Regions from separate parts of the Pseudomonas sp. LBUM1643 genome, predicted to be linked through region 4. Evidence: predicted binding sites of a transcription regulator. Region 4 holds the regulator's gene; each other region holds the start of a gene.
What was found. The regulator FliA, encoded in region 4, starts transcription of late flagellar genes. The targets are predictions, from matches to a motif close to CTAAAGTTTNNNNNNNNNNNGCCGNTAA.
Positions count from the first base shown of each region.

Region 1 (5,514 bases), 2.8 Mb from region 4:
GTCGTAAAGCGGTTTGATCGCGGTCATGGCCACGGCGACGTAGCTTTGCAGGGTCGTCTTGGCATCGCTGAGCAGACGCTGACGCGTTTCCTCGACTTCATTGCGGGCCTGTTGCTGGAGAATGAACAAGGTGGTCAGACTGATGACCAGCGCAAAGAGCAACACCGGGAGGACGGCAAGGGACAGGACTTTAGCCTTCAAGCTCATGCGCATGACGTTCACTCTTTTGATGTTATCGGCGTGGTTAACGCTTTAACGGCACGCCAGGTCAAAAGTTGAATGCGGTCATTGTGGGAGCGCGGCTGTGTGGCGAGGGGATTTATCCCCGTTGGGCTGCGAAGCGGCCCCAAAATGGGACAGCTGCGCAGTCCAACGGCGTGGTGTGGCATTCCGATAAATCCCCTCGCCACGGTGCACCTGCATTTGTAAGTCAGAGCACCATCGCCGCCACCCAGCCAAACGCCAGCAACGGCAAGTTGTAGTGCAGGAACGTCGGCACCACGGTGTCCCAGATATGGTGATGCTGGCCGTCGATGTTCAAACCGGAAGTCGGGCCCAGGGTCGAGTCTGAAGCAGGAGAGCCCGCGTCACCCAAGGCACCGGCCGTACCGACGATGCTGACGATCGCCAGCGGACTGAACCCCAGCTGCACGCACAACGGCACGAAAATCACCGCCAGGATCGGCACAGTGGAAAACGATGAGCCGATGCCCATGGTTACCAACAGGCCGACCAGCAACATCAGCAACGCACCAATGGCTTTGCTGTGGCCGATCCATGACGCCGAGGTTTCGACCAGCGATTGCACGTCCCCGGTGGCTTTGATCACTTCGCCAAAGCCGGACGCGGCGATCATGATGAAGCCGATCATTGCCATCATCTTCATGCCTTCGGTGAACAGGTCATCGGTATCACGCCACTTGACGATGCCCGACACCGAGAAGATCAGAAACCCCGCCAGCGCGCCAATGATCATCGAATCCAGCAACAGCTGAATGACGAACGCGGCAACGATGGCCAGTCCCGCCACCATCAGGCTCAGCGGGTTGTATTGCACGGCCACCTGCTCGACCTGCTCGATCTTCCCCAGGTCGTAGACGCGTTTCTTGCGGTAGCTGAAAAACGCTACGGCGAGCCCGAACACCATGCCCAGCGCCGGGATACCCATGGCATGGGTAACGTTGATGCCGCTGATGTCCACACCGCTACGGGCGACGTTGGCCAGCAGGATCTCATTGAGAAAGATATTGCCGAAGCCCACCGGCAGGAACATGTACGGCGTGATCAGGCCGAATGTCATGACACAGGCGATCAGCCGCCGATCCAGCTGCAGCTTGGTCAGCACGTATAAAAGCGGCGGAACCAGCAAGGGAATGAAGGCTATATGTATCGGCAAAATGTTCTGCGAGGCAATGGCCACCACCCACAGCAAGCCGATCAACAGCCATTTCACCCGACCGCCCCCACTGGCGTGCTGGCGATCGACCATCGCCAGGGCCTTGTCAGCCAGCGCATGGGCCATGCCGGATTTGGCGATCGCCACGGCAAAAGCCCCCAGCAACGCATAGGACAACGCCACCGTCGCCCCGCCACCAAGGCCGCTGTTGAAGGCTTTCAGGGTGGCGTCGATGCCCAGACCACCGGTCAAACCACCGACCAGTGCACCCACGATCAGTGCGATCACGACATGCACGCGGGACAGGCTGAGTATCAGCATGACGCCGACCGCGGCAATTACAGCATTAATCATCGTTACCTCAAGACAAGCGCAATGAGTTCAGCCGGCAGTCTGCAAAGAGCCGCCAGCGGATCAGGAAATGGGTTTTATTAGAGGGCGCGCACTGTGCCGGAGAGTGGGGTTCCTGTCAAAGCGTGCGACGCTCCAATGATGTGTTAATGCTTGTGCCCCCCTGTGGCGAGGGAGCTTGCTCCCGCTCGGCTGCGCAGCAGCCGCAAAGCCGAGCGACATGATCTACCTGACAAGGCGCTACTTCAGTTCGAGGGGGCTTCGCCCCCAGCGGGAGCAAGCTCCCTCGCCACAAAAAACAACCTGAGCCTATTCAGTTGGCGGGATAAAGATTCCCGTCCCGCTGCCGTTACAGAGCAAAGCCGCAGATATTTATCGAATAAGGACGTCTCCATGTCACTCAGACAACTTTCCATTCAATGGAAAATCACCCTGCTGGCCGGGCTATGCCTGGCGGGCATCGTGACCCTTCTGGTGGGTCTTTCGCTGTATCGCATGGAGCACAGCTCCGCGCTGGTGAAAGCCTCGAGCATGGAGATGCTCAACGAAAGCGCCCAGGCGCGGATCGAATCCCAGGGCGAAAACCAGGCGCTGGAGATTCGCCAGCAGTTCATGGACGCCTATCAATACGGTCACGGCTTTTCGCGTCAGGTGCTGTTTCTGCGCGATCAGGCCGAAAAACGCTTCCTCGACGCGTTCGATTTGCGTGAAGACCTGACCCGACAAGTCAAATCGGCGCTGCAGGCCAACCCGGAGCTGCTCGGCCTGTCGCTGGTGTTCGAAGCCAACGCACTGGACGGCAAGGACGAACTGTTCGCCGGTCAGGCCGAACTGGGCAGCAACGACAAGGGCCGGTTCGCCCTGTACTGGTCGCAACCGACGCCGGGCAAGGTCACGTCCATGGCGCTGCCGGAAAGCGACATGGCCGACACCAGTGCCGGCCCCAGCGGCGAGCCGGCCAACGCCTGGTTCACCTGCCCGCGCACCTCGCTCAAACCCTGCGTGATCGAGCCGTATTTCTACAAGATCGACGGCCAGAACGTGCTGATGACCAGCATTGTTTTTCCGTTGATGGTCAACGGCAAGGTCATCGCCTCGCTGTCGGTGGACATCAACCTCAACAGCCTGCAAGCGATCAGTCAGGGCGCGAGCAGGAAGCTCTATGACGGCCAGACGAACGTCAGCATCATCAGCCCGGTCGGTTTGCTGGCCGGTTACAGCCCGGACGCCAGCAAACTCAGCCAGCGCCTGGACACGGTGGATACAACCAGCGGCGCAGAGCTGATCCGCAGGCTGGCCGGCAGCAGTAAAACCGAAAGCCTGCACAGCAACCAGCAGTTGAAGGTTCTGGCACCGTTCCAGCCGATTCCCGGTGGAAAATCCTGGGGCGTACTGCTGCAAGTACCGGAAAAAGTCCTGGTCGGCCCGGCTGAAGCTTTGGAAAAACAACTCGACGACAGCAACACCACCGGCACACTGCTGGAGCTTGGCCTGGGCGTCATCGCCGCGTTGATCGGCCTGTTGCTGGTGTGGCTGATGGCGCGCAGCGTGACCAAACCGATTCTGGGTGTGGCGCACATGCTTGAAGACATCGCCAGCGGTGAAGGTGACCTGACCCGCCGCCTGGCCTACGACAAGCAGGACGAACTGGGCCAGTTGGCCGGTTGGTTCAACCGCTTCCTCGACAAGCTTCAACCGATCATTGCCGAGGTCAAACGCTCGGTGCAGGACGCGCGCAGCACGGCCGACCAGTCATCCGCGATTGCGACACAGACCAGCGCCGGCATGGAGCAGCAGTACCGTCAGGTGGATCAGGTCGCCACCGCGTCTCACGAAATGAGCGCCACTGCCCAGGACGTCGCCCGCAGCGCAGCGCAAGCCGCTCAGGCCGCGCGGGACGCCGATCATGCCACCCGCCGCGGCCTGACCGTGATCGACCAGACCACCACCAGCATCGACAACCTTGCGGCCGACATGAGTGCAGCGATGGTGCAAGTCGAAGGTCTGGCAGCCAACAGCGAGAAAATCGGATCGGTACTTGAAGTGATCCGTGCCATCGCCGAACAGACCAATTTGCTCGCGCTCAACGCCGCGATCGAAGCTGCCCGTGCCGGTGAAGCCGGACGCGGGTTTGCCGTGGTGGCCGATGAAGTGCGCAACCTGGCACGTCGCACCCAGGAGTCGGTGGAAGAAACCCGCCTGGTGATCGAGCAACTGCAAAGCGGCACGCAGGATGTGGTGGGTTCGATGAACAACAGCCATCGCCAGGCTCAGGGCAGCGTCGAGCAAGTCGGCCAGGCCGTGACGGCGTTGCGCCAGATTGGCGAAGCGGTCACGGTGATCAGCGACATGAACCTGCAGATCGCCAGCGCGGCGGAAGAACAAAGCGCCGTGGCGGAAGAGATCAACAACAACGTGGCGACGATTCGGGACGTGACGGAGTCGCTGTCGGGGCAAGCCAATGAATCAGCACGGGTTAGCCAGTCCCTTAACAGCCTGGCGAATCAGCAGCAGGCCTTGATGGATCAGTTTCGGGTGTAAACCCCATTCCGGGCCCACTGCAGATCCCTGTGGGAGTGAGCCTGCTCGCGATAGCGGAGTGTCAGATGGCAGATTTGTCGACTGACACTCCGCTATCGCGAGCAGGCTCGCTCCCGCAGGTTTTTCATTCTCCTGTAGTACGCAATCAGCGTTTGGGCAACTGAATCACCACCTTCAACCCGCCCCACTCGCTCTCCTCCAACCGCATCACCCCGCCCCACGTATCCACGATGTCACGCACAATCCCCAATCCCAGCCCATGCCCATCGGTCTGTTCGTCCAGTCGCGTGCCGCGGCTGAACACCTGAGCCCGCTGATCCTCGGGAATGCCCGGACCATCGTCTTCAACGCTCAACTCAAACTCTGCCGCCGTCTCGACCACACTCAACCGCACCTCGGCATCCGCCCACTTACAGGCGTTATCCAGCAGATTACCCAGCAGCTCCAACAAGTCTTCCCGATCCCAGGGCAACTGCAGCCCCTTGGGCGCTACATAGCTCAGGTCCAGGTGTTCACCGTGAATCATGTTGAGCGTGGCCAGCAATCCCGGCAGTTCGGCATCGCAATCGAACAACGCCCCCGGCAGCGCGTCGCCGGACAATCGGGCGCGATTGAGTTCGCGGTTGAGACGTAGACGGACCTGTTCCAGCTGTTCCTTGAGCACTTTGCGCAGTTCCGGGTGCGCATCGAGTTTCTCGCTCGATGCCAGGCTCAACAACACCGCCAACGGCGTTTTCAACGCATGGCCAAGGTTGCCCAGGGCATTGCGTGAACGCTTGAGGCTGTCTTCGGTATGAGCAAGCAAATGGTTGATCTGCGCCACCAGCGGCTCCAGTTCCACCGGTACCTGATCGTCCAGTTGCGAGCGCTGGCCCTGTTGCAACTGAGCGATCTGCTCGCGGGCTTTTTCCAGCGGGCGCAAGGCGCGGCGCACGGTGACCCGTTGCAACAGCAGAATCAGCAACAACCCCGCCAGACCGAGGCCCAAGCCCACTTGCTGCATGCGCAAAAAGCTGTCGCGCACCGGGGTGTAATCCTGGGCGACGCTAATGGAAATCGACTGCCCGAGCCGGCGATAGTCCGAGCGCAATACCAGCAACTGTTGCCCCTCCGGCCCCAGTTGAAGGTTGCTTTGCAGACCGGGCTGCTCAAGCCGTGGAAACTCCTGATCCCACAGCGAACGGGAGCGCCAATGGTTGTCGGCAAAGTCGATGCGAAAGTAATGC
Region 1 is NZ_CP166813.1:4,502,892-4,508,405, forward strand. Features, by position in the region: gene ctpM (methyl-accepting chemotaxis protein CtpM) at 1-213, opposite strand, end outside; gene ACA063_RS20350 (Na+/H+ antiporter family protein) at 431-1,747, opposite strand; gene ACA063_RS20355 (methyl-accepting chemotaxis protein) at 2,141-4,288, shown strand; gene ACA063_RS20360 (sensor histidine kinase) at 4,434-5,514, opposite strand, start outside.
Region 1: ACA063_RS20355 (methyl-accepting chemotaxis protein) is a predicted target of FliA. The motif match lies at 2,073-2,100, and genes of this name have one in related genera.

Region 2 (5,514 bases), 1.3 Mb from region 4:
ATCTGGTCGTTCGCCGATAGCCAGTCGCGCAACACGCTGGCACACTGTTTCAACGCTGAATTTCACGTGGGCCTCGATCAATGAAGTGAGAGCCTGCATCGGAGTCGAAGATGAAAAACTGGCTGGACGAGATCAAGTGGGACGCCGATGGCCTGGTGCCCGCGATTGCTCAGGATCACAAGACCGGACGCGTCCTGATGATGGCCTGGATGAACCGTGAAGCGCTGGAACTGACCGCTGCCGAAAACCGCGCCATTTACTGGTCCCGGTCCCGGGGCAAGCTATGGCGCAAGGGTGAAGAGTCCGGTCACGTGCAGACCTTGCATGAGATGCGCCTGGACTGTGACGCCGACGTGATCATTCTGATGGTCGAGCAAGTCGGTGACATCGCCTGTCATACCGGTCGCCAGAGCTGCTTTTATCGCGTCTTCGAAAACGGCGACTGGACAACCGTCGACCCGGTCCTGAAAGACCCGCATGCCATCTATTCCGCAGGACACAAACATGAGTGACACTCTGACCCGTCTGGCCCAGGTGCTGGAAGAGCGCAAAGGCGCCGCCGCCGATAGCTCCTATGTCGCCAGCCTGTACCACAAGGGCTTGAACAAGATTCTGGAAAAAGTCGGCGAAGAGTCGGTCGAAACCATCATTGCCGCCAAGGATGCCGCCATCAGCGGTGACTGCAGCGATGTGATCTACGAAACCGCTGACCTGTGGTTCCACAGCATGGTGATGCTCGCCCAACTGGGGCAGCATCCTCAGGCTGTACTCGATGAACTGGACCGTCGCTTCGGTCTGTCCGGACACGCCGAGAAAGCCTCGCGCCCGTCCGCCTGAACAACTATTAGAGAGGAGCAGCAACATGGGCATTTTTGACTGGAAACACTGGATCGTGATCCTGGTTGTTGTCGTTTTGGTATTCGGCACCAAGAAACTGAAAAACCTCGGGACTGACGTCGGCGAGTCCATCAAGGGCTTTCGCAAAGCCATGAATGATGACGAAAAACCGGCTGATCCAACCGTGACCCCGGCTCAACCGGTTCCGCCCGTCCAGCCTCAGGCCACACCGGTGAACCAGCCGCACACCATCGATGTGCAGGCACAAAAAGTCGAAGAGCCAATCCGCAAAGACGTGTGAGCACAGACTAATGTTCGGTATCAGCTTCTCTGAACTGCTGCTCGTCGGCCTCGTCGCCCTGCTGGTATTGGGCCCAGAGCGTCTGCCGGGTGCTGCGCGTACGGCTGGCCTGTGGGTCGGGCGTCTGAAGCGCAGCTTCAACGCGATCAAACAGGAAGTTGAACGTGAGATTGGCGCTGACGAGATTCGTCGGCAACTGCACAACGAGCACATTCTGTCGCTGGAGCAGGAGGCGCGGAAGATCTTCTCGCCGACCCAGCAGGAGGCCACACCGGTTCAGCCTGTCGAACCGGTGACGACGCCAACGATCCACGCTCCGACGACAGAAGCTGCACCCGCCACTTCGCCGACGGAAACGGTGACAACCGTTGAACCGGCACCGGTCATGGCTCCCGCTGAACCTGTTGCTCCTGCCGCCGCGCCGACAACCACGGCGCCTCACGACACCCCATTGCCGCCGCGAGCCCCATGAGCGACCTTCCTGAAAATGACCAGCACATGCCGCTGGTTTCGCACCTCACCGAGTTGCGTACCCGTTTGCTGCGCTGTGTAGCGGCGATCTTCATCGTCTTTGCCGGTTTGTTCGCCTTTACCCAGCAGATCTATACCTTCGTCTCCACGCCGCTGCGGCAATACCTGCCAGTCGGCGCGACGATGATTGCCACCGACGTCTCGTCACCGTTCCTGACACCGCTGAAGCTGACCATGATGGTCTCGCTGTTCTTGGCGATCCCGGTCATCCTGCATCAGATCTGGGGCTTCATCGCACCAGGCCTTTACAAGCACGAGAAGCGCATCGCGGTGCCTTTGCTGGTGTCCAGCATTCTGTTGTTCTACGCCGGCATGGCGTTCGCCTATTACCTGGTATTCCCTCTGATCTTCAAATTCTTCGCCGCCGCCACCCCGGCTGGCGTGGAAATGATGACGGACATCAGCAGCTACCTCGACTTCGTCATGACGCTGTTCTTTGCCTTCGGTGTAGCGTTCGAAATCCCGGTGGCCGTGGTGCTGCTAGTGTGGATCGGCGTGGTCGACGTCAAATACCTGAAGAAAATCCGTCCGTACGTGATCATCGGCTGCTTCGTAGTCGGCATGATCCTGACGCCGCCGGACATCTTCTCGCAGACGCTGTTGGCCGTTCCGATGTGGCTGCTGTTCGAGATCGGCATCCTGTTTGGCAGCCTGATCAGCAAACGTGGCGAGCATCCGGACGACCAGCCGGTTGACGATCACAACGACCAGCCGCCAGCGACCCAACCGTGAACCTGCTGCTGCTCGAGGAAGCTGATTTCATTGCGGCCGACCGGGCGATCCTGCGCGATCGCCGGTTGACCCACATGCAGGAAGTCCACCGCTCTGAAGTCGGTGACAGCTTGCGGGTAGGCCGCGTTGGCGGATTGATGGGTTCGGCTGAACTGCTGCGCCTGGATGCGGATGAGGCCGAATTGCGGGTCACCCTTGACCAATCGCCACCGACCAAGCTGCCATTGACCCTGATTTTGGCCCTGCCACGCCCGAAAATGCTCCGTAGGGTGTTTCAGACCGTAGCGGCCATGGGTGTGCCGCGGATCATCCTGGTGAACAGCTATCGCGTCGAAAAGAGCTTCTGGCAAACGCCGTTCCTGGAGCCAGAGGCGATTCGCGAGCAGTTGATCCTTGGGCTGGAACAGGCCCGGGACACCGTCTTGCCGGAGATCGTCATCGAGAAACGCTTCAAGCCGTTCGTCGAAGACCGCCTGCCGGCGATCAGCGAAGGCACCCTTGGGCTGGTGGGCCATCCCGGTAACTACCCCGCTTGTCCTCGCGGCCTGAATGAACCAGTGTCCCTGGCCATCGGCCCGGAAGGTGGCTGGATTCCCTACGAGATCGATCTGTTGGGCAAGTCCGGCCTGCAACCGGTGCAGCTTGGCGAGCGCATTCTTCGGGTAGAAACAGCCGTCACTGCGCTGCTCGCACGCCTTTTCTGACACTCCTCCCTTACTCGCCCCCTGTAGCAGCTGGCGAAGCCTGCGTTCGGCTGCAAAGCAGTCGCCAGTTTGGGTACTGCGGTCCTTCAGGCTGACCGATTTCAAGGGGTTGGCGACTGCTTCGCAGCCGAACGCAGGCTTCGCCAGCTGCTACAGGAAATGCGAAGGTCTTCAGGTCATTTCTCACGACTTCAGTATCCGGCACACCTGCCGATAAAACTCCCATAAAACCTATGAGCGGTTCGAGGGAGTTTCAGCATGTACCAATGGCTAGCCGATAAACTGGGAAACGTCAGCGTCAATCGCAAGCTGGGGGTGGGTTTCGGCCTCGTTTTGCTGCTGACGTCGTTGATCACCTTCACCGGTTGGACCGGTCTGAGCGGCGTGCTGAACCGAGGTGACAAGCTGGGTTTCATTTCCAGCCTGATCGAGCTGAGCCAGGACCTGCGCATTGCCCGAATGAACTACGACACGCGTCGCGGCGAACAAGGCCCGGGCGCGGTCAACGAAGTGCTGGGCAAACTCGAGACCAGCCTGAAAACGGCGCGTACGATGATTGAGCAACCTGCTGACGCCGCCATGGTTGACCAGCAAATTGCCGCCGTCGCCGAGTACAAGCGCGCCTTTGCCGACATGACCCAAGCCACCGTTACGCGCGAAGACGCCCGCAGCAAACTCGGGGCGACCGCCGACAATGCCGTTGCCCAGGTCGCCACGGTGGAAAAATCCATGCTGCAAGGCGAAAGCGTTGCCGATTACAGCAACGTGATCGAGCTGAGCAAGCTGCTCCAACAAGCGCGCTATCAGGTCCGCGGTTACACCTACAGCGGTAAGGCCGAGGCAGAGCAACCCGCGCTGGATGCTATCGACAAGGCTTTGGTAAGCCTGGAGAACCTGCCGTCCAAAGTGCCGGCACAGCACCTCGCCAACCTGCAACACGCCACTGAATCACTAAAAGCTTACCGCGCGGCCGTCAGCCAGTTCCGAGACTCGCAGACAGCAAACGCCACAGCTCTGAAACACATGGCCGCACAAGGTGAAATCCTGATCGACCTCAGCAAAAAGCTGACGGCGTCGCAGACCGTCGTACGTGACACCGATGCCGCGCATGCCAAAAACATGCTGCTGCTGGCCACCCTTCTAGCGCTGGCGTTTGGTTTGCTCGCGGCCTGGGCCATTACTCGTCAAATTGTGATTCCTCTGAACCAGACTCTAAAAGTCGCCGAGCGCATTGCGGCGGGCGACCTGACTCACAACCTCATCTCCCAGCGCCAGGACGAACTTGGCCAGCTGCAGCGCGCCATTCAGAGCATGACCCAAGGTCTGCGCGAACTGATCAGTGGCATCAGCGACGGTGTGACGCAAATCGCCAGCGCCGCCGAAGAATTGTCCGCGGTCACCGAACAGACCAGCGCCGGCGTCAACAGCCAGAAAGTCGAAACCGACCAGGTCGCGACCGCCATGAACGAAATGACCGCCACCGTGCAGGAAGTCGCACGCAACGCCGAAGAAGCCTCGGAAGCCGCCGTTGCCGCCGATCAGCAAGCCCGCGAAGGTGACAAAGTGGTGAGCGAAGCCATCGCCCAGATCGAGCGCCTGGCCCTTGAAGTGGGCAACTCCACCGAAGCCATGGGTCATCTCAAGCGCGAAAGCGACAAGATCGGCAGCGTGCTCGACGTGATCAAATCCGTGGCCCAGCAAACCAACCTGCTGGCCCTCAATGCAGCCATCGAAGCCGCCCGCGCCGGTGAGGCCGGACGCGGCTTTGCCGTGGTTGCTGACGAAGTCCGCAGCCTGGCCCAGCGCACCCAGAAGTCCACCGAAGAGATCGAAGAGCTGATCGTCGGCCTGCAAGCCGGCACCCAGCAAGTCGCCACCATCATGGACAACAGCCGCGCCTTGACCGACAGCAGCGTCGAACTGACCCGCCGCGCGGGTGGTTCACTGGAAAACATCACCCGCACCGTGTCGGCGATCCAGTCGATGAACCAGCAGATCGCCGCTGCCGCTGAGCAACAAAGCGCCGTGGCTGAAGAGATCAACCGCAGCGTGCTGAACGTGCGCGACGTGTCTGAGCAGACTTCGGCCGCCAGTGAAGAGACCGCGGCCTCTAGCGTGGAGCTGGCGCGGCTTGGCACCCATTTGCAGATGCTGGTGGGGCGGTTCAAGGTTTAAAGGGCATAACAATAGGCTTGTGGCGCGGGAGCCCCGCTCCCGCCAAGTCGCGAGTGGGGCCGTCTTCGCCGGCAAGCCGGTCTCGCCCCCACATTAGACCGAGTCGTCAATAACTGTTTGTAAAATGAAAATGCTGGACGATAGACCACTTTAATCACTCTCTCTACTAACAGTTCTGATAGTGGTCGATGGGCCTTGTAGCGCGTTAAATCAATCCTGATACCAACGCATAAA
Region 2 is NZ_CP166813.1:389,101-394,614, reverse strand. Features, by position in the region: gene ubiB (ubiquinone biosynthesis regulatory protein kinase UbiB) at 1-20, shown strand, start outside; gene hisI (phosphoribosyl-AMP cyclohydrolase) at 111-512, shown strand; gene ACA063_RS01720 (phosphoribosyl-ATP diphosphatase) at 505-837, shown strand; gene ACA063_RS01715 (twin-arginine translocase TatA/TatE family subunit) at 863-1,138, shown strand; gene tatB (Sec-independent protein translocase protein TatB) at 1,149-1,610, shown strand; gene tatC (twin-arginine translocase subunit TatC) at 1,607-2,401, shown strand; gene ACA063_RS01700 (16S rRNA (uracil(1498)-N(3))-methyltransferase) at 2,398-3,105, shown strand; gene ACA063_RS01695 (methyl-accepting chemotaxis protein) at 3,364-5,280, shown strand.
Region 2: ACA063_RS01695 (methyl-accepting chemotaxis protein) is a predicted target of FliA. The motif match lies at 3,295-3,322, and genes of this name have one in related genera.

Region 3 (5,514 bases), 3.0 Mb from region 4:
TGCGCGTCTTACAATTTGAGCTCGAATGACCTGACGATCATGGAACATGACACCCCACTGGCACATGGCAACCAGTAGCGTAGAGACCCAACCTGAGAGATAAAACGGGAAGGAATTGAAAGCGCACGAGAAAACGCAGCACATTCAAATGGAACATTTCTTTTTTCGAATGTGTGGCCTTGTCGCTGACAAGGCCACACATCACTGCGCGGGGTTAACGCTCAAAGGGCTCAGAAAAGCTTCCGGCCTTTGTTCGCGGCAATGCGCATGCGCAAGGCGTTGAGCTTGATGAAGCCCGCCGCGTCCGCCTGGTTGTAGGCACCGCCGTCTTCTTCGAAGGTCGCAATGTTCGCATCGAACAACGATTCGTCGGACTTGCGACCTGTAACGATCACATTGCCTTTGTACAGCTTCAGACGCACAACACCGTTCACGTGTACCTGGGAGGCATCGATCATCTGTTGCAGCATCAGACGCTCCGGGCTCCACCAGTAACCGGTGTAGATCAGGCTCGCGTACTTTGGCATCAGCTCGTCTTTGAGGTGAGCCACTTCACGGTCCAGCGTGATCGATTCGATCGCACGGTGAGCGCGCAGCATGATGGTGCCGCCAGGGGTTTCGTAGCAGCCACGGGACTTCATGCCCACGTAACGGTTTTCCACGATATCCAGACGGCCGATACCGTGCTCGCCACCGATTTTGTTCAGGGTCGCCAGAACGGTGGCCGGGGTCATCTCGACACCATCCAGTGCAACGATGTCGCCATTGCGGTAGGTCAGTTCCAGGTACTGAGCCTTGTCAGGAGCCTGCTCCGGGGAGACGGTCCATTTCCACATGTCTTCTTCGTGCTCGGTCCAGGTGTCTTCCAGCACGCCGCCTTCATAGGAGATGTGCAGCAGGTTGGCGTCCATCGAGTACGGGGATTTCTTCTTGCCGTGACGCTCGATCGGAATATTGTGCTTCTCGGCGTAATCCATCAGCTTCTCGCGGGACAGCAGGTCCCACTCACGCCAAGGGGCAATCACTTTCACACCAGGTTTCAAGGCGTAAGCGCCCAGTTCGAAACGAACCTGGTCGTTACCCTTGCCAGTGGCACCATGGGAGATAGCGTCAGCGCCGGTTTCGTTGGCGATTTCGATCAGGCGTTTGGCAATCAACGGACGAGCGATGGAAGTACCCAACAGGTACTCGCCTTCGTAAACGGTGTTGGCGCGGAACATCGGGAAAACGAAATCACGCACGAACTCTTCGCGCAAATCGTCGATGTAGATCTCTTTGACGCCCATGGCCTGAGCCTTGGCGCGTGCAGGTTCGACCTCTTCGCCCTGACCCAGGTCAGCGGTGAACGTCACCACTTCACAGTTATAAGTATCCTGCAGCCACTTGAGGATCACCGAAGTGTCCAGGCCGCCGGAATACGCCAGAACGACCTTGTTTACGTCCGCCATGCCATCACTCCACGGGGTTCTACGGAAAGCCGTCGAGTCTACCGGTCATGCGCAATAATTTACAGAGGCGCGACAGCTTATGACGACGAAGCGACAGATTCTGTCGAGAGCGCGACGATGACCGGCAAGTCAGGATGTTGCCGACGTACTGCCGGGTGCAGTGATTTGTGGCGCGACTTGCGGCGTGGCCTTCTCCGTGGGTGCCACCCTTTCGAGGCGCACGGCGACCCGGCGATTCTTCGCCCGGTTAGCGGCGCTGTTGTTAGGGGCCACAGGATAACGTTCGCCATGAAAGCGCATCGTGATCTGCGATTCCTGAACGCCATTGGCCTTGAAGAACTCCATGACCGCCAGGGCACGACGTCGCGAGAGGTCACGGTTGGTGAGGCGATTACCACTGTTGTCGGAGTGACCGTCCAGTTCGATGTGATTGACCGTCGGATCAGCCTTCATGAACTCGAGCATCACCTGCAACTGGGCCTTGGCTCGGGCGTCCAGATCCAGGCCTTCGCCGGAAAAACCTATCTGGGACTGCCGGATTTGTTCAAAATTCTTCGGCAGCAGCTTGGCCACACAGCTCTGGTAGTCATTGAACGCCTGGCTGAACCTGACCGGCAGCAGTCGCACTTCCGATACCCGGCCATCTCCTGATGAATGCCGGATAACCGGGCTTCGACCGTCCAGCAAGCCGCTGATCAAACGCCCGGCCTGTACCTGCGAAGTGTCAAACAGAACGTTGCCACTCCCGATGCGCACAGACCCCAGGTTAATATCGCCACGCCCCGGCTGCCAGGGCGCGGCGGCAGCCAGCAAGGTCGCCGAACCGCCGCCAATCATGGCGTTGAAGGCCGTCAGACGAAAAGTCGCCTGTTCTCCAGCACGGCGGACGAATCCACCAGCGCCGAAGTCGGTAATCGGTTGAGTCAGACGGCATTCGAACTTGTCCCCTTCGACCGTCCACTCGATGCTCTCCAGGCGCGTCTGGAAAGTGAGCGCCATGGCAGGAACGCTGGCAAACACACTGAGCAAGGCTAAATAACGCTGGCGCACGGGAGGCTCCACTGGCTTCTACAACAAAAAGACCGACACAGACTTGTTTACGGCATACCTGTTGGATATCGGAAGCTTGCGGCAAAACTTGATAGCGAGTGCCTGGAAGAGTCTTTTCCGGTAGCATTCCCCTCAGTTTGACCCGCCTGGAATCCCCTCATGTCCGACCGCCTGACCCTGCTGCGTCCCGACGACTGGCATATTCATCTTCGCGATGGTGCCGTGTTGACCAATACCGTCGCGGATGTTGCGCGCACCTTTGGTCGCGCCATCATCATGCCCAACCTGGTTCCTCCGGTACGCAACGCTGCTGAAGCCGATGGCTATCGCCAGCGAATTCTGGCCGCACGGCCGGCCGGTAGCCGTTTCGAACCGCTGATGGTTCTCTACCTGACCGACCGCACCCAGCCCGAAGAAATTCGCGAGGCCAAGGCCAGCGGATTTGTTCACGCCGCCAAGCTGTACCCGGCCGGCGCGACCACCAACTCGGACTCTGGCGTCACCAGCATCGACAAGATTTTCCCTGCGATAGAGGCCATGGCCGAAGTCGGGATGCCCTTGCTGATTCACGGTGAAGTCACCCGCGGTGATGTCGACGTCTTTGACCGCGAGAAGATCTTCATCGACGAGCACATGCGTCGTGTGGTCGAGCGCTTCCCGACGCTCAAGGTAGTGTTCGAACACATCACTACCGCAGACGCCGTGCAGTTCGTCAACGAGGCCTCGGCCAACGTCGGCGCGACCATCACCGCTCATCACCTGCTGTACAACCGCAACCACATGCTGGTTGGCGGGATTCGCCCGCACTTCTACTGCCTGCCGATTCTCAAGCGCAATACACACCAGGAAGCCCTGCTCGACGCCGCCACCAGCGGCAGCGAAAAGTTCTTCCTCGGTACCGACTCGGCGCCGCACGCCCAGCACGCGAAAGAAGCCGCATGCGGCTGTGCAGGTTGCTACACCGCTTATGCAGCGATCGAGATGTACGCCGAAGCGTTCGAGCAACGCAACGCGCTGGACAAGCTCGAAGCCTTTGCCAGTCTGAACGGCCCGCGCTTCTACGGCCTGCCGGTCAATACCGATCGCATTACCCTGGTCCGTGATGAATGGACCGCCCCTACCAGCCTGCCATTTGGCGAGCTGACCGTTATCCCGCTGCGCGCCGGTGAAAAACTGCGCTGGCGCCTGCTGGAGGAACACGCGTGAGTGAAGACCATTTCGACGACGAACAGGACGGTCAAGGCGGCGGAGGTGGTTCACGCCACCCGATGGCTGCTCGCTTCCGTGGATACCTGCCAGTTGTTGTCGACGTTGAAACCGGCGGTTTCAACTCTGCCACTGACGCCTTGCTGGAAATCGCCGCAACAACCATCGGCATGGACGAAAAGGGCTTTGTTTATCCCGACCACACCTACTTCTTCCGTGTAGAGCCTTTTGAAGGTGCGAACATTGAAGCAGCGGCGCTGGAATTTACCGGGATCAAACTCGATCATCCGTTGCGCATGGCTGTCAGCGAAGAAGCTGCACTGACCGATATCTTTCGCGGCATCCGCAAGGCTTTGAAAGCCAACGGTTGCAAACGGGCGATCCTGGTCGGTCACAACAGCAGTTTCGACCTGGGCTTTCTCAACGCTGCCGTAGCGCGCCTGGACATGAAACGTAACCCGTTTCATCCGTTCTCCAGCTTCGATACTGCAACGCTTGCCGGTCTGGCCTACGGTCAAACCGTGCTCGCCAAGGCCTGCCAGGCCGCTGACATCGATTTCGACGGTCGCGAGGCCCACTCGGCTCGCTACGACACCGAAAAGACAGCCGAGCTGTTCTGCGGCATCGTCAATCGCTGGAAGCAGATGGGTGGCTGGGAAGACTTCAACGACTGATTGCTGTTGCTGATTTGCGCCCACAAAAAAACCGGCCTCAGAGGCCGGTTTTTTTATGCCTGAAACGCGCCTTACAAAGCAGCAGCGTTTTCGGTCAGGTAAGCCGCGACGCCTTCGGTCGAAGCGGTCATGCCTTTGTCGCCTTTTTTCCAGTTGGCAGGGCAGACTTCGCCGTGCTCTTCGTGGAATTGCAGAGCGTCGACCAGACGGATCAGCTCTTCAATGTTACGGCCCAGCGGCAGGTCGTTGATGATCTGCGAGCGGACAACGCCCTTGTCGTCGATCAGGAATGCGCCACGGAAAGCCACGCCGCCTTCGGATTCAACGTCGTAAGCCTTGGCGATTTCGTGCTTCAGGTCGGCCGCCATGGTGTAACGAACTTCGCCGATGCCACCGTTGTTCACCGGGGTGTTGCGCCAGGCGTTGTGGGTGAAGTGCGAGTCGATCGACACGGCGATCACTTCAACGTTGCGTGCCTTGAAGTCAGACATGCGGTTGTCCAGAGCGATCAGCTCGGACGGGCAAACGAAGGTGAAGTCCAGCGGGTAGAAGAACACCAGGCCGTATTTGCCTTTGATGGCCGACGACAGGGTAAAGCTGTCGACGATTTCGCCATTGCCGAGTACAGCCGGTACGGTGAAGTCAGGGGCTTGTTTGCCTACGAGTACGCTCATCGAATATCTCCTGGTGTAAAAACGTGAAGTTCCGGGTTTGCGCCAGCCTGCCACCTTCAGGCGACAGCCCTGTGACACGAACCCGCTTCATAAGGACCGGCCATCATACACTGCGTTTTTAACCTGTCCTCAACGGATTTTTCAACGCTGCCAAATTGCTTCTCACAGAAAAATGCTATAGCCAACCGTTCGTCAGGGACGGGCGCTTATAACGCGAAGCTTTCAGAAACCACTTTGACAATCATTCTCGTTAACATTAAGATCCATCGCAATTGAGTCACAACCAGCGACGGTTATCACTTATGTATGTCTGCCTCTGCACTGGCGTCACCGACGGACAAATTCGCGATGCAATCTATGAAGGTTGCTGCAGCTACAAGGAAGTCCGCCAAGCTACCGGCGTAGCCAGCCAATGCGGTAAATGCGCCTGCCTTGCCAAGGAAGTGGTTCGTGAAACCCTGA
Region 3 is NZ_CP166813.1:5,211,617-5,217,130, forward strand. Features, by position in the region: gene ACA063_RS23500 (hypothetical protein) at 1-78, shown strand, start outside; gene ACA063_RS23505 (argininosuccinate synthase) at 231-1,448, opposite strand; gene ACA063_RS23510 (flagellar protein MotY) at 1,578-2,498, opposite strand; gene pyrC (dihydroorotase) at 2,658-3,704, shown strand; gene rnt (ribonuclease T) at 3,701-4,378, shown strand; gene ACA063_RS23525 (peroxiredoxin) at 4,450-5,052, opposite strand; gene ACA063_RS23530 (bacterioferritin-associated ferredoxin) at 5,355-5,514, shown strand, end outside.
Region 3: ACA063_RS23510 (flagellar protein MotY) is a predicted target of FliA. The motif match lies at 2,564-2,591, and genes of this name have one in related genera.

Region 4 (5,514 bases):
TAGCACTCGGTGTCGCTCAGGCGATCGGCCGCATCCTTGTCCATCACACCGCGCTTTACCGCGATGGAACGCAGGACATTAGGGTCCATGCCTTTGCCGTCATCGGAGATCGACAGCAGGATATGGTCGCCTTCCTGCTCCGCCGCCAGGATCACTTTGCCGCCCCGGGACTTGCCCGATGCTTCGCGTTCTTCCGGAGATTCGATACCGTGGTCGACGGCGTTGCGCACCAAGTGGACCAGCGGATCGGCCAGGGCCTCGACGAGGTTCTTGTCGAGGTCGGTTTCTTCGCCGACCAGCTCAAGGTTGATCTCTTTCTTGAGCTGGCGAGCCAGGTCGCGAACCAGGCGCGGGAAGCGCCCGAAGACTTTCTTGATCGGTTGCATCCGGGTCTTCATGACCGCGGTTTGCAGGTCAGCGGTGACCACATCGAGGTTCGACACCGCCTTGGACATGGCCTCATCGGCACTGTTGGCGCCGAGTCGGACCAGGCGGTTACGCACCAGTACCAGTTCGCCGACCATGTTCATGATTTCATCGAGACGCGCGGTATCGACCCGCACGGTGGTCTCGGCTTCGCTGGCGGGCTTATCCGCCGGCGGAGCAGCTTGAGCACGAGCAGGAGCGGGCTTCGCCACTTCGGCTTTTGGCTCGGGAGCTTTGGCAACCGGCTTGGGGGCTGCTGCCTTGGCGACCGGCGTGGCAACCGATGCACTGGCGCCGGTAGCGGTACCGACTTCAGTGAACTTGCCTTTGCCATGCAATTCATCGAGCAGCGCTTCGAACTCGTGATCGGAGATCAGATCACTGCCTACTGCGGCTGCAGACGGAGCGGCCGGCACAGGCGCCGAAGCAATCGCCGACTCCAGCGCTTCAACCGCAAAGTTGCCCTTGCCGTGGAGCTGGTCCAGCAGTGCTTCAAATTCTTCGTCGGTAATGTCGGAGCTATCGCCTGCCGCCTTAGGAGCCGCGGGAGCTGCGGGAGCTGCAGGCGGAACCACGGCATCAACGGCGAACTGGCCTTTACCGTGCAACTGATCGAGCAATGACTCGAACTCGGCATCGGTGATTTCATCGCTGGTTGCGCCAGCGTTGCTGATCGGTGCCGGAGCAACAGGCGCGGCCTCGGCCTGCGCCTTGACGGCATTCAGGGAGTCCAGCAGTTGCTCGAATTCGTTGTCGGTAATGTCACCTGAATCGCTTTCAGCAACCGGTGCCACGTCGACAACCGGCACCGCTTCGTCGGACGACTGCGGTTCAGCCAGGCGGGCCAGTGCCGCCAGCAGTTCAGGCGTCGCAGCCGTGATCGGGCTGCGCTCGCGGACTTCGGTGAACATACCGTTCACCGCATCCAGTGCTTCGAGAACCACGTCCATCAATTCCGAGTCGACGCGACGCTCACCCTTGCGCAGGATGTCGAAGACGTTCTCGGCGATGTGACAGCACTCCACCAACTCGTTGAGCTGGAGGAAGCCGGCGCCCCCTTTTACAGTGTGAAAACCGCGAAAAATTGCATTGAGCAAGTCCGCATCATCCGGTCGACTTTCAAGCTCGACCAGCTGTTCGGACAGTAGCTCTAGAATCTCGCCGGCCTCAACCAGGAAATCCTGAAGGATCTCTTCATCGGCGCCGAAGCTCATTAATGGGGTGCTCCTACAGGTCTAAAATCCAAGGCTGGATAGCAAATCGTCCACATCGTCCTGACCGGACACAACGTCTTCTCTTTTATCGGCATGAATCTGCGGACCTTCACCCTGAGAGAGATGTTTTTGTGGATCTTTTTCAGCCAGCATCGCTTGACGGTCATGTTCGATGCCCGCAAAGCGGTCCACCTGACTGGCCATCAGCACGAGCTTGAGCAGGTTGCTTTCAACTTCGGTGACCAATTGAGTCACGCGCTTGATGACCTGACCGGTGAGGTCCTGGTAATCCTGAGCGAGCAGAATATCGTTGAGGTTGCTCGTTACGACGCGGTTGTCTTCGCTGCTGCGCGTGAGAAAACCGTCTACGCGCCGGGCGAGTTCGCGGAACTCCTCGGCACCGACTTCACGGCGCATGAACCGTCCCCAATCCGCGCTCAGCGCCTCGGCTTCATTGCCCAGGCTGGTGACCAGCGGCGTGGCGTTTTCAACGAGGTCCATGGTGCGGTTGGCCGCCGCTTCGGTCAGCTTGACCACATACCCCAGACGTTCAGTAGCGTCCGTGATCTGCGAGACTTCCTCGGCCTGTGGCATGTTCGGGTCAATCTGGAAATTGACGATCGCGCTATGCAACTCGCGAGTGAGCTTGCCCACTTCCTGGTACAGGCCACGATCACGGGTCTGGTTGAGCTCATGGATCAGTTGTACTGCGTCGCCGAACTTGCCTTTTTCAAGGCTTTCGACCAATTCGACCGCATGTTTTTTCAGGGTCGATTCGAAATCGCCCTGTGAAATTTCATTTTGCTCCATAGCTCCCCCGTGGCGCAGTTGCTCAACCAATGCGTTCGAAAATCTTTTCGATTTTTTCTTTTAACGCCTGGGCCGTGAAGGGCTTGACCACATAGCCGTTTACACCGGCCTGGGCTGCTTCGATGATCTGCTCGCGCTTGGCTTCAGCGGTAACCATCAGCACCGGAAGATGCTTGAGCCTTTCATCGGCGCGCACGTGGCGCAGCAGATCGATACCGGTCATGCCCGGCATGTTCCAGTCCGTTACCAGAAAGTCGATGCTGCCGCTGTTGAGGACCGGAATGGCAGTGGTGCCATCGTCAGCCTCGACCGTGTTGGTGAACCCAAGGTCACGCAACAGGTTTTTTATGATCCGCCGCATCGTTGAGAAGTCATCAACGATGAGGATTTTCATGTTCTTGTCCAATTCGACCTCCAAGCAGTCTTAAACGCGTCCAGCACCTGGACACGCCATTTCATTCAATCCGGCAAAGCATTCGATGACTGTCTGGAGCACAGCAGATCGAGACCGGTGCGTACAGAACCCACCAGCCTCGCTCGCAGTGTCCCCACACTGCCTTCAGCGCGCTCGCCACTCCCCCAAACGCCCCCGCAAACGGGCCGCGCACTGGCTGTGTAACTGGCTGACCCGCGATTCGCTAACCCCCAGGACCTCACCGATTTCCTTGAGATTGAGCTCTTCGTCGTAGTACAGCGCCAACACCAGTCGCTCACGCTCCGGCAAATTGGCAATCGCGTCCGCCAGCGCTGCCTGGAAGCGTTCATCTTCCAGATCGCGCGACGGCTCGAGATGAGCACTGGCGCCATCCTCGTGCAGTCCTTCGTGTTCGCCGTCTTGTAACAGATCGTCGAAACTGAATAACCGACTGCCCAAGGTGTCGTTCAAAATCCCGTAATAATCGTCAAGACTCAATTGGAGTTCGGCCGCAACTTCGTGATCTTTAGCGTCGCGACCGGTTTTAGCTTCAATCGAGCGAATGGCGTCGCTGACCATCCGGGTATTTCGGTGGACCGAACGTGGCGCCCAGTCCCCCTTGCGTACTTCATCGAGCATCGCGCCGCGGATGCGTATGCCCGCGTACGTCTCGAAACTAGCGCCCTTGCTGGCGTCATATTTGGTCGACACTTCAAGCAAGCCGATCATCCCGGCCTGGATCAGATCTTCGACCTGCACACTGGCCGGCAGACGCGCCAACAAGTGGTAGGCAATGCGTTTTACCAGTGGCGCGTAACGCTCGATCAGCTCGTACTGCGCATCACGGGCCGATTTTTTATAGAGGTTATAGCCACTGGCGGTCATAGCACGGGTCCTGCAGTTTGTTGCACGAGGCGCTCCACGAAGAACTCCAGATGCCCACGCGGGTTGGCAGGCAATGGCCAGGTGTCGACCTTTTGCGCGATCGCCTTGAAGGCCAGCGAACACTTGGAGCGCGGGAATGCTTCATACACGGCGCGCTGCTTCTGCACAGCCTTGCGTACGCTTTCGTCGTACGGCACCGCACCGACGTATTGTAAGGCGACGTCGAGGAAACGATCCGTGACCTTGGTCAACTTGGCGAACAGGTTGCGACCTTCTTGCGGGCTCTGGGCCATGTTGGCCAGAACACGGAAACGGTTCATGCCGTAATCACGGTTGAGCAGTTTGATCAGGGCGTAGGCGTCAGTGATCGAGGTCGGCTCATCGCAGACCACCAGCAGGACTTCCTGAGCGGCGCGGACGAAACTGACGACCGAGTCGCCGATGCCCGCCGCCGTGTCGATCACGAGCACGTCGAGGTTATCGCCGATATCGCTGAAGGCCTGGATCAGGCCGGCGTGTTGCGCCGGGGTCAGATGAACCATGCTCTGTGTGCCGGACGCGGCCGGAACGATACGAATGCCGCCCGGGCCTTGCAACAGGACGTCGCGTAGCTCGCAGCGGCCTTCGATCACGTCGGCCAGGGTACGTTTGGGTGTCAGTCCGAGTAGAACGTCGACGTTAGCCAGTCCGAGGTCGGCGTCCAGAAGCATGACGCGCCGGCCGAGCTCTGCTAGAGCCAGGGACAAGTTCACTGACACGTTAGTTTTCCCGACGCCACCTTTGCCGCCGGTCACCGCGATAACCTGTACGGGATGCATGCTGCCCATGTTATTTCTTTACCTTGTCTTGCATAGACGGAGGCCACATTACTGGCTGCGCGTTCACAAATGGAACAATGCATGGCAGACCATCGATGTAGGTACAAAAACTATTCATTAATACCTCAGCTAACCTGCTTGGTCGGGCTGTGGTAAATATCAGCGAACATGTCAGCCATGGCTTCTTCGCTGGGTTCTTCCTGCATTTGCACGCTGACCGCGCGACTGACCAGCTGATGACGACGCGGCAGATGCAAATCATCCGGAATCCGCGGGCCATCGGTCAGATAGGCCACCGGCAGTTCATGACTGATGGCCAGGCTCAACACCTCGCCCAGACTTGCCGTTTCATCCAGTTTAGTCAGGATGCAGCCGGCGAGCCCGCAGCGCTTGTAACTGTGATAAGCGGCGGTTAGAACCTGTTTCTGGCTGGTCGTTGCCAGAACCAGATAATTTTTCGATTTGATGCCACGCCCGGCCAGGCTTTCCAGTTGCATGCGCAGTGCCGGATCGCTGGCCTGAAGGCCTGCGGTATCGATCAGCACCACGCGTTTGCGCAGCAGGGGATCCAGCGCCTGCACCAGCGATTGCCCCGGGTCGACGTGAGTGACCGGGACATTGAGGATGCGGCCAAGGGTCTTGAGCTGTTCCTGCGCACCGATTCGGTAGCTGTCCATGCTCACCAGCGCGATGTTCTGCGCGCCGTACTTGAGCACGTAACGCGCGGCGAGCTTGGCCAGGGTCGTGGTTTTGCCCATGCCGGCAGGGCCGACCATGGCAATGATACCGCCCTCTTCCAGCGGCTCGATTTCCGGTGTGGCAATCATGCGCGCCAGGTGCGCCAGCAACATGCGCCAGGCCTGACGTGGCTCGTCAATGCCAGTGATCATTGCCAGCAGATCACGGGATAACGGGCCGGAGAGGCCGATGCGTTGCAGACGACGCC
Region 4 is NZ_CP166813.1:1,735,092-1,740,605, reverse strand. Features, by position in the region: gene ACA063_RS07800 (chemotaxis protein CheA) at 1-1,640, opposite strand, end outside; gene ACA063_RS07795 (protein phosphatase CheZ) at 1,662-2,450, opposite strand; gene ACA063_RS07790 (chemotaxis response regulator CheY) at 2,473-2,844, opposite strand; gene fliA (RNA polymerase sigma factor FliA) at 3,010-3,750, opposite strand; gene fleN (flagellar synthesis regulator FleN) at 3,747-4,577, opposite strand; gene flhF (flagellar biosynthesis GTPase FlhF) at 4,694-5,514, opposite strand, start outside.